3 regions of the Franzmannia qiaohouensis genome follow, and region 2 is predicted to be linked to each of the others. Evidence: predicted binding sites of a transcription regulator. Region 2 holds the regulator's gene; each other region holds the start of a gene.
What was found. The regulator PhoB, encoded in region 2, activates phosphate uptake and scavenging genes when phosphate is short. The targets are predictions, from matches to a motif close to TGTCATANNNNTGTCANA.

Region 1 (3,273 bases), on a different contig from region 2:
CGCTGTGCGACTGGTACCTGGCGGTCTACGCCGACGCCTGCGAGTGGGTCGAATTGCCCAATACCCTGGGCATGGTGCTGCACGCCGACGGCGGCCTGATGGGCTCCAAGCCCTACTGCGCCTCGGGCAAGTACATCGATCGCATGTCCGACCACTGCCGCCAGTGTCGCTACGATCCCAAGCAGATTACCGGTACCCACGCCTGCCCGCTCAACAGCCTCTACTGGCACTTCCTCGAGCGCCACGCCGAGCGGCTCTCCGACAACCCGCGCATGGCGCTGATCTACGGCTCGCTGCGGCGCATGACCGACGCCAAGCGCGATGCCATCCGTCAGCAGGCCGAGGCGTTCCTTGCCCGCCTCGATGGCGAGGAGAGCTATGGCGGCGGCACCCAGCACCAGGCGCATCGCGCCGGCTACCACCAGGAGACCTCTTGATGTCACGCCATCGCCCCCTCGCCGCCCGCTCACCGGTGACGCTGTTCCACGACGGGCACTGCCCGCTATGCCAGCGCGAAGTGGCGTGGCTGGCGCGCCATCCGCGTCGCGACCGGGTGGCACTGGTGGATATCCAGGCCGACGGCTTCGACGCCGAGGCGCTGGGCAGCAGTTTCGAGACAATGATGGGTCGGCTGCATCTGCGCGACGCAGCGGGCGAATGGTTTGTGGGGATGGATGCCAGCCGTGCGCTGTATGCGGTGCTCGGCTACCGTCGGCTGGTGTGGATAAGCGGCCTACCGGGGCTGGCAAGCGCGTTGGACGCGGGGTATCGCTGGTTCGCGCGCCGCCGGGTGCGGCTGGGGCGCTGGTGGCAGGCGCGGCGCAAGGGCCGCTGAAGGCCTAGAAAACCAGCGGCATGCGCGACGACAGCGGGTCATGATAGTGGGCGTCGCGCCCGATCATCTCGTCGTGGGCCACGTACTGCACCAGGTAGGCGCGATGGATGCCGGCGCGCTTGAGCTCGAGGTAGATGTCGTCGAGGGCGCGAAACATCACCGGCTTGCCGCGCCGGCACAGCATATGGCGCTGCCCTTCCACGTCTTCCAGCTCGAGCTGATAGTAGCGGCTGCCGGCGTGGCTGATGACGCGAATCTCGAAATTGTCGTGGTCGGCCACAAAGGCCTTGAGATGATCGAACTCCATGGATCCAGCTCCCGAAAAATGACGACGATTGGTAGGTAAATAGGGGTGAGCATGGCGCCACCCGATGACAGCGTCGTGTCCCTACAGCGACAGATTTGTGACCCTGTCCAAGTCGTCAAGTTCCAGGCGCAAGTCGGCTTTCTACGTGCTTACTGATAGTCGGCAGGATCGATCGCCTTGCCCAGCGAGTTGCGATCGACCCAGTTGCCGGCCTTGGTCTCCTTGTAGCGGAACACCACCCGGTCGCCGACCTTGACCGGCACCTCGGAGTCCTCGGTCTGGTAGCTGTAGGTCACGCCGTCGACCACCAGCCGGTGGCGGTAGAGATCGGGCATGCCCAGCCACTCCTTGAACGGGCCTTCGCGCTCGAGCTCCTGGAGCTCGCCGCGTCCCTCGAGCTTGGGAATGCGCTTGCGGTTACCGCGTCGAAATCCGCCTGCCATGAGGCCTCCTGATTGCGGGTTGCGTGGGGCTCGGCATTATACGGGCTGGGCGCCGCGGCTCAAGGCCGGCCCTATTCCCCGAAGTGCTGGCCGTAGCTATCCGGGGCCAGATCCTCGAAGCGCGTGTACTTGCCGATGAACGCCATGTGCACCGTGCCGATGGGCCCGTTACGCTGCTTGCCGATGATCAGCTCGGCGAGCCCCTGATTGTCGGGATTGTCCGGATTATAGACCTCGTCGCGATAGACGAAGGCGATCACGTCGGCGTCCTGCTCGATGGCGCCCGACTCGCGCAGGTCGGACATCACCGGGCGCTTGTTGGGACGCTGCTCCAGCGAACGGTTGAGCTGCGACAGCGATACCACCGGGCAGCCGAACTCCTTGGCCAACCCCTTCAACGAGCGCGAGATCTCGGAGATCTCGCCGGTGCGATTCTCGGAGAAGCCGGGGATCTGCATCAGCTGAAGATAGTCGATCATGATCAGGCCGATATTGCCGTGCTCGCGAACGATGCGCCGCACCCGCGAGCGCATCTCGTTGGGCGACAGCGCCGCGGTGTCGTCGATGAACAGCTGCTTGTCCTTGAGCAGATTGACCGCCGAGGTCAGCCGCGGCCAGTCCTCGTCCTCGAGCTGGCCGGTGCGCACCCGAGTCTGGTCGATGCGCCCCAGCGACGACAGCATGCGCAGCATCAGCGATTCGGCGGGCATCTCCATGGAGAACACCACCACCGGCTTGTCGCTGGAGATCACCGCGTGCTCGACCAGGTTCATGGCGAAGGTGGTCTTGCCCATTGAGGGCCTTCCGGCAATGATCACCAGGTCGGATGGCTGCAGCCCCGAGGTCATGTCGTCGAGATCGCGAAAACCGGTCGACAGCCCGCTCATCTCGCCCTGCATGTTGAACAGCTCGTCGATGCGGTCCACCGCCTTGGCGAGCAGCTCGCTCATGCCGATCGGGCCGCCCGACTTGGGCCGCTCTTCGCTGATCTGGAACACCAGCCGCTCGGCCTCGTTGACCAGCTCGTCGGCGGGCCGCCCCTGGGGCGCGAAGGCACTCTCGGCGACCTGGTTGGCAGCCTGGATCAGTTTGCGCAGGGTGGCGCGTTCACGGACGATGTCGGCGTAGGCCCGGATGTTGCTCGCCGACGGGGTATTGCGCGCCAGCTCGGCGAGGTAGGCCAGCCCGCCCACGGTATCCAGCTGATCGCGGTTCTCCAGCGCCTCGGAGAGGGTCACCACGTCCAGCGGGTGGCCACCCTCGGCCAGGCCCTGCATGGCGTTGAACACCAGCCGATGTTCGTAGCGGTAGAAGTCTCCCCCCACCAGCCGCTCGGAGACGGTGTCCCAGGCCTGATTGTCGAGCATCAGTCCGCCCAGCACCGACTGTTCGGCTTCCAGCGAATGGGGCGGCACCTTGAGCGCGGCGGTTTCCTTATCGGTCTCTACGATGTCGTTCATGACGCTTCACGGCCTGAGGGAAGTCGGGACGGCTGGCGCGCCGGGTACTCGCGCCCAACCAAGGCGCATTCTACCCCAACCCAGGCGGACACTCCGAGCCGTACACGAAAATCCCCACGCCGAGGCGTGGGGAAGGATCGAAACAGCATGCCGGACGTGCGACTAGAACCAGGTCTCCATCTGCACTCCAAAGCTCCACTGGCCGCCGCTGAAGCCGTCGTTGCCGAA
Region 2 (3,273 bases):
TCGAGGCAGGCAGCGTCACCCTGGGTGCGCCAGCGCAGGGTGATATGGCGGCCGTCGCCGGCGTAGCGCACGGCGTTGAAGACCAGGTTGGAGATGGCGCTGCGTAGCTCTTGCTCGCTGCCCACCAGCTGCCGCGGATCGTGGCACTCCACCAGCAGGCGGTGGCGCCCGGCGGAGAGCGACTCGGCGTCGCGGCGAATCGCCTCGAGCAGCGACTCCACGGCCACCGGCGCTTCGTCGTCGCCGCGCCGGTCGATCTCCAGCCGCGACAGCAGCAGCAGGTCGTTGACCAGGTTCTGCATGCGCGAGGTCTGGGCCTCCATCTGGCCCAGGCCACGGGCCAGGCGCGGTGGCAGCTGGTCGGCGATGTCGGTGTAGGTTTCGAGGTAGCCGGCCAGCACCGTCAGCGGCGTGCGCAGCTCGTGGGAGACGTTGGCCACGAAGTCGCGGCGCATCTGCTCGAGGCGGTGCAGGCGGGTGATGTCGCGGGCCATCAGCAGCCGCTCGTCGTCGCCGTAGAGGGTGATCTGGAACTGCAGCACCTGGCGCTCATCGATGGGCGAGGTCAGCGTCAGCGGCTCGCGGTAGTCGCGGGCGTTGAAGTAGTCGATGAAGCGCGGATCACGCAGCAGGTTGGTGATGTGCTGGCCGCGGTCGTGGACGGTCTGCAGCCCCAGCATGTGTCCGGCGGCGCTGTTCCACCACTCCAGGTCGCCGCGGCGGTCGAGCATCACCACGCTGTCGCTCATCGCCTCCGAGGAGTCCTGGATGCGCTTGAGGGTGTCGCGCAGGCGTTGCTGGGTGATGCGCTGGGCCTTCTGATACTTGTAGAGACGGTCGAACAGTTCGCCCCACAGGCCGCGGGCGGCGGGCGGTTCGGCGTGAGGGTGGCGGGTCAACCAGCGGTGCAGGGCGTGCAGCTGGCGCAGCTGCAGCAGCAGCACGATGGCCAGGCCTGCGGCCAGGCCGAGGCTGGCGAAACCCAGCAACCAGCCGACCAGGCTGGCGGCGGCGACGATCAGCGCCAGGCGCCACAGCTCGCGGCTCCAGAGACGCATGTCAGATCTTGGCGGAGAACCGATAGCCGGTACCGCGCACGGTCTGGATCAGGTGCTGATGGGGTTCGCCCAGCGCCTTGCGCAGGCGGCGGATATGCACATCCACGGTTCGCTCCTCGACATAGACATTGCCGCCCCACACCTGGTCGAGCAGCTGACTACGAGTATAGGCGCGTTCCTGGTGCGTCATGAAGAACTGCAGCAGGCGATATTCGGTGGGGCCGATCTCCACCGCGCTGCCGTGGGCGCTGACCCGGTGGCTGGCGGGGTCGAGTATCAGCCCCTCGACCTCCACCGCCTCCTCGACGCCCTTGGGCGTGGTGCGGCGTAGCACGGCCTTGAGGCGCGCCACCAGCTCGCGGGGTGAGAACGGCTTGGTGATGTAGTCGTCGGCGCCGGCCTCGAGGCCCTGGATCTTGTTGTCCTCCTCGCCCTTGGCGGTGAGCAGGATGATCGGCAGTTCGCTGGTGGTCTCCTCGCGCTTGAGGCGGCGTGCCAGCTCGATGCCGCTGGTGCCCGGCATCATCCAGTCGAGCAGCAGCAAGTCGGGCTGGTCGTCGACGATCATGGCGTGGGCATCCTGGGCGTTGTCGGCCTCGAGCACCCGGTAGTCGGCCATCTCGAGGGCCACAGCGATCATTTCGCGGATGGGGGCTTCGTCATCGACGATCAGAACGGTCTTGGCGGTCATCCGGTGGCCTCATCGGGGTCATGACAGTATGGCGATTACACCGCGCTTAGATGACATTCTCGTGACAACCCTACCCCTCCGGCCATAGCGTCAGCGCCAGTCCGGTGAACAGCACCAGCCCCGCCCAGTGGTTGTTGAGGAAGGCCTGGAAGCAGTGCTCCCGGGAGCGGTCGTGGATCAGCCACTGCTGGTAGACGAAGATCGCCGCCATGGCGGCCAGCCCGAGCCAGTAGAAGGCGCCGAGCCCGAGGCGCTGGCCGACCCAGCCGAGCAGGCCCAGGGTGACCAGCTGCAGCAGGCCGATGATCGCCTTGTCGGCGCGGCCGAACAGCACCGCGGTGGACTTGATGCCGATCTTGAGGTCGTCGTCGCGGTCGACCATGGCGTACTGGGTATCGTAGGCCACCGTCCAGGCCAGGTTGGCGGCGAACAGCAGCCAGGCCTCGGGCGGCACATGGCCGAGTACGGCGCCGAAGGCCATGGGAATCGCCCACGAGAAAGCGGCACCCAGGAACACCTGCGGGAAGTGGGTGTAGCGCTTCATGAAGGGGTAGATAAAGGCCAGCACCACCCCGCCGATCGACAGCAGGATGGTGAACAGGTTGGTGAACAGCACCAGCAGGAAGGCCAGCGCCACCAGGCCGGCGAACAGCCCCTTGGCCTCCTGCTCGCTGATGCGGCCGGTGGCCAGCGGACGCTCGCGGGTGCGCTTGACGTGGCCGTCGACGTGGCGGTCGGCATAGTCGTTGATCACGCAGCCGGCGGCGCGCATGGCGTAGACCCCGGCGACGAAGATCAGCAGGATATCGCGGCTCGGCAGGCCCTCGGCGGCGAGCCACAGTGCCCACAGCGTCGGCCACATCAGCAGCCAGGTGCCGATCGGCCGGTCGAGGCGCATCAGGCGCAGGAAGTCGGGAAGGCGTTTCAGGCCGCGAGGGCGAGGGGGATGGTCCATTTCAGTCTCCAGCAGCGACGCAGCCTAGCCTAGCGCGGTGGCAGCGCCAATTCATCCGCCATGGTAGCGAGAAAGAACTCCTGTACCAGCACCGCGAAGCCGGCGTGGCGAAATACCGAGCGGCGGCCCCAGGGCCCCGAGGGGTTCAGCGCGGCGGCGAAGGGCGCGGGATCGGCGCTGACATCGATGGGGCTGCGCTCGAGGCCGGGCTGGCGAAACAGCCAGCTGCCCAGCGAGCGCTCGCCGAGCCGCTCGAGGCGTTGGCCGCGCAGCTGGGCAAGCGGCGCCACCGAGCGGGCCACCACCCAGGGGCGCTGGTCGACACATAGCGCCACCTGGCGTAGCCAGGCCGCCTGGTGCCGTGGCAGCCCCAGGGCTCGGGCCTCGTCGAGGCGCGGCCGGCCCAGGCGTTGATCGAGCAGCCTGACGCGAAACGGGCGACCGTCGGCGGCGGCGACAAGCCGCGCGGTCAAGGAGTCGCTGGAGGCGACCCACTGCCACCAGTCGGCGCTCATGGCCGGGCGGTGGGCGGCGGCGGGGCGCCAGCGGCAGCGCGGGAAGCTCAGTGA
Region 3 (3,273 bases), on a different contig from region 2:
CCCACCAGGGCACCAGGGCGGCGCTGTCGATGACGCCGTCGCTCTGTACCACGCTGATCACCGCGGCCAGCGGCCCGACCGCGTTGGCGACATCATTGGAGCCGTGGGCGAAGGCCATGGCACAGGCGGTGAAGATCATCAGCACGCCGAACACCCGCTCCACCCCGGCATAGCCGAAGTGGTCGTCGGCGGGCGGACGGGTGGGATTGGCGCTGCGCTCGAGCACAATCCCCAGCAGCATGATGACCAGGCCGAACAGGATCGCCAGCAGCAGGCTCTGGCCGAAGCTGAGGTCGAGGCCGACGTGGGTCAGGCCCTTGGTCAGGGTGACCATGGCGACCACGAAACCGACCAGGAATACGAACATCGGCACATAGCGCTTGGCCGCGGCGAACGGGTCCTTGGCCTCGAAGATCAGGTACTGCACGGTCTTGAACAGCATGAAGGCGATGCTGCCGGCCAGCAGCGGCGACACCACCCAGCTCGAGGCGATGGTGCCGACCCGGCCCCAGGCCACCGCCTCCACCCCCAGCCCCACCGCGCCGAAGCCGACGATGGCACCGACGATGGAGTGGGTGGTGGAGACCGGCCAGCCCCGCGCCGAGGCGACCATCAGCCAGATCGCCGCGGCCAGCAGCGCCGAGAGCATGCCGTAGACCAGCAGCTCGGGATTGCCGTCGAGCAGGTCGGGATCGATCATCCCGCCGCGAATGGTCGAGGTGACCTCGCCGCCGGCCAGCCAGGCGCCGAGGAACTCGAAGATCACGGCGATGATGATCGCCTGCTTGATGGTGATCGCCTTGGAGCCCACCGAGGTGCCCATGGCATTGGCGACATCGTTGGCACCCACGCCCCAGGCCATGAAGAAGCCGAAGGCACACGCCAGCAGGATGAAGATTTCGCCGTGTTGCGCAATGATCGACATAGGGTCGGGTCCTATGTAGGTGTCGGGTCAGGACGAGGCGACGTGCAAGGCCTCAGCGGGCGGTGAGGATCTGCAGGCGGCTGCCGACGCGCTCGGCGCGGTCGGAGAGTTCGCCTATCCAGTCGATGATCTTGTAGAGGAAAATCACGTCTACCGGCGGCAGCTCGCTCTCCAGCTCGAACAGCAGGCGGCGAATCGCCACCTGCTGGTCATCGGTCTGGTGCTCGAGCTCGTGCAGATCGCGGATCAGGTTCTGCATCACCTCGGTGACGTTGCGCCCGAACCCCGACTCGAGCAGCTCCTTGAGCTCCTCCAGCGCCTTGCGTGCCTGGGCCACCGAGGCCACCGAGGTCACCAGGTAGTCGCGCATCGGCTGGGCCAGCGGCTGCGGCATGGTCATGCAGCGCCCCAGCATGATGCCGGTGATGTCGCGGGCCTTGTTGGCGATCTTGTCCTGGACACTGATCAGGTCGAGCAGGTCGGAGCGCGATACCGGCAGGAACATGGTGTTGGGCAGGTTGAGGCGCAGCTCGGTCTTGAGTTCGTCGGCCTGGTGCTCGAGGTCGGTGATCGCCTCACGGTGGCGAGCGGCGGCGTCCCAGTCGCCGGCGAGCGCGGCGTCGTAGAACGGCAGCAGCTGGTCGGCACACTCATTGACCTTGACGATATGCGCCAGCAGCGGCTGGAATGGCGAACGACCGAACATCGCCGAGAACGGATTGGTGGTTACCATAGAGCGGTTTGCGCAGTTGGGAATGGCGGCGACAGTATAGAGACTGCCACCCTTAGCGTCATGAAAATTTCATCTTACTGTCATCTCATCCGCGCCAAGGGGCGCCTTAGCTCATGAGCCAGGAAATCGAACTCAAGCTCGCCGTGGAGCACGGCGACCTCGCCGCCCTGCCCGACCATCCGCTGCTGGCCAGCGGGGCCGAAGGCCCGCGCCGCTTGAGCAACACCTACTTCGACACCCCCGACGGCGCCCTCGAGAAGGCCCGGGTGGCGCTGCGCATTCGCCAGGTTGGCGGGCGCTACCTGCAGACGCTCAAGACCAGCGGTGCCGGCAGCGGCGGGCTCTCCCAGCGCGGCGAGTGGGAGTGGCAAATCGACGGCCCGGCGCTGGATCTGCCCGGGCTCGCCGCCCTGGCGCCCATGCGCGATGTGGATCACGCCACCCTCGATACCCTGGCACCGCGCTTTCGCACCGACTTCCAGCGCCTCACCTGGCAGCTCGAGCACCACGGCAGCCGCATCGAGCTGGCCGTGGACCAGGGCGAGATCGTCGCCGACGGACGGCAGGTCGAGATCCGCGAGCTGGAGCTCGAGCTCAAGGCCGGCGAGATCGCCACGCTGTGGCAGCTGGCGGCCTTGCTTGCCGAGCGGGTCGCGCTACGCCCCTCCCAGGCCAGCAAGGCCGCCCGGGGGGCATCGCTGGGCGCCAGTGAGTGGACGCTGCCTGAAGACGACACCACGCCGCGGGCCTGCTTCGACCGCGCCATGGCCGCCCTCGACGCCTTCCGCGATAGCCGCCGGCCAGCGTTTCTCGAGGCCGCCCACGCGGCGCTGGCCGGGGTTGCCGCCAGCGCCGATGATCGCGACACTCAGGGCCTGGCCCGGCGCACCGCCGAGGGCCTCGATGCAAGCGGCCGCCTCGATCTCGCCGGCGGCCAGGCGGCGCTGGCCCTGGCGCAGCGGCTCGCCGACTGACGGATCGGGAGGATCCCATGCACCCCACCCTCAAGCCCGCCGGCGAAGGCCTGCGCACCCGGCTGTTTCAGGTCATCTTCGAGTCGGACACGCCACTGGCCAAGGGCTTCGATATCGCGCTGATCGTTGCCATCCTGACCAGCGTGCTGATCGTCATGCTCGACAGCGTCGAGCACCTGAACGCCGCCTACGGAGGGCTGTTCTACTGGATGGAGTGGGGCTTTACCCTGGCCTTTACCGTGGAACTGCTGCTGCGCATCTACTGCCTGGAGCGCCCCCACCACTACCTCAAGAGCTTCTACGGCGTGGTCGACCTGCTGGCGATCCTGCCCACCTGGCTGCTGCTGGTGGTACCGGGCACCCAGTCGCTGGTGATGATCCGCCTGCTGCGCGCGCTGCGCATCTTCCGCGTGCTGCGGCTGATGCAGTTCGTCGGAGAGGGGCGGCTGTTGGTCGAGTCGCTCAAGAACAGCTGGCACCAGATCATGCTGTTCCTGTTCGCGGTGCTGATGATGGTGACGCTGTTTTCCTCGCTGATGTACGTCATCGAGTCGCGTGAGGCGGGCTTTACCAGCATCCCGATGTCGATCTACTGGGGCATCGTCACCCTGACCACGGTGGGCTACGGCGATATCGTCCCG

Region 1: QC821_RS05045 (DUF6482 family protein) is a predicted target of PhoB. The motif match lies at 1,228-1,245, and genes of this name have one in related genera.
Region 3: QC821_RS14220 (CYTH domain-containing protein) is a predicted target of PhoB. The motif match lies at 1,726-1,743, and genes of this name have one in related genera.

What each region holds. Positions count from the first base shown of each region.
Region 1 covers NZ_JARWAM010000003.1:184,996-188,268, forward strand. Annotated here, with positions in the region: gene QC821_RS05035 (cryptochrome/photolyase family protein) at 1-437, shown strand, start outside; gene QC821_RS05040 (thiol-disulfide oxidoreductase DCC family protein) at 437-835, shown strand; gene QC821_RS05045 (DUF6482 family protein) at 840-1,142, opposite strand; gene QC821_RS05050 (hypothetical protein) at 1,292-1,585, opposite strand; gene dnaB (replicative DNA helicase) at 1,657-3,045, opposite strand; gene QC821_RS05060 (carbohydrate porin) at 3,208-3,273, opposite strand, start outside.
Region 2 covers NZ_JARWAM010000001.1:345,552-348,824, forward strand. Annotated here, with positions in the region: gene phoR (phosphate regulon sensor histidine kinase PhoR) at 1-1,058, opposite strand, end outside; gene phoB (phosphate regulon transcriptional regulator PhoB) at 1,060-1,749, opposite strand; gene ubiA (4-hydroxybenzoate octaprenyltransferase) at 1,820-2,704, opposite strand; gene QC821_RS01650 (chorismate--pyruvate lyase family protein) at 2,734-3,273, opposite strand, start outside.
Region 3 covers NZ_JARWAM010000009.1:217,743-221,015, reverse strand. Annotated here, with positions in the region: gene QC821_RS14230 (inorganic phosphate transporter) at 1-925, opposite strand, end outside; gene QC821_RS14225 (TIGR00153 family protein) at 978-1,658, opposite strand; gene QC821_RS14220 (CYTH domain-containing protein) at 1,772-2,632, shown strand; gene QC821_RS14215 (ion transporter) at 2,650-3,273, shown strand, end outside.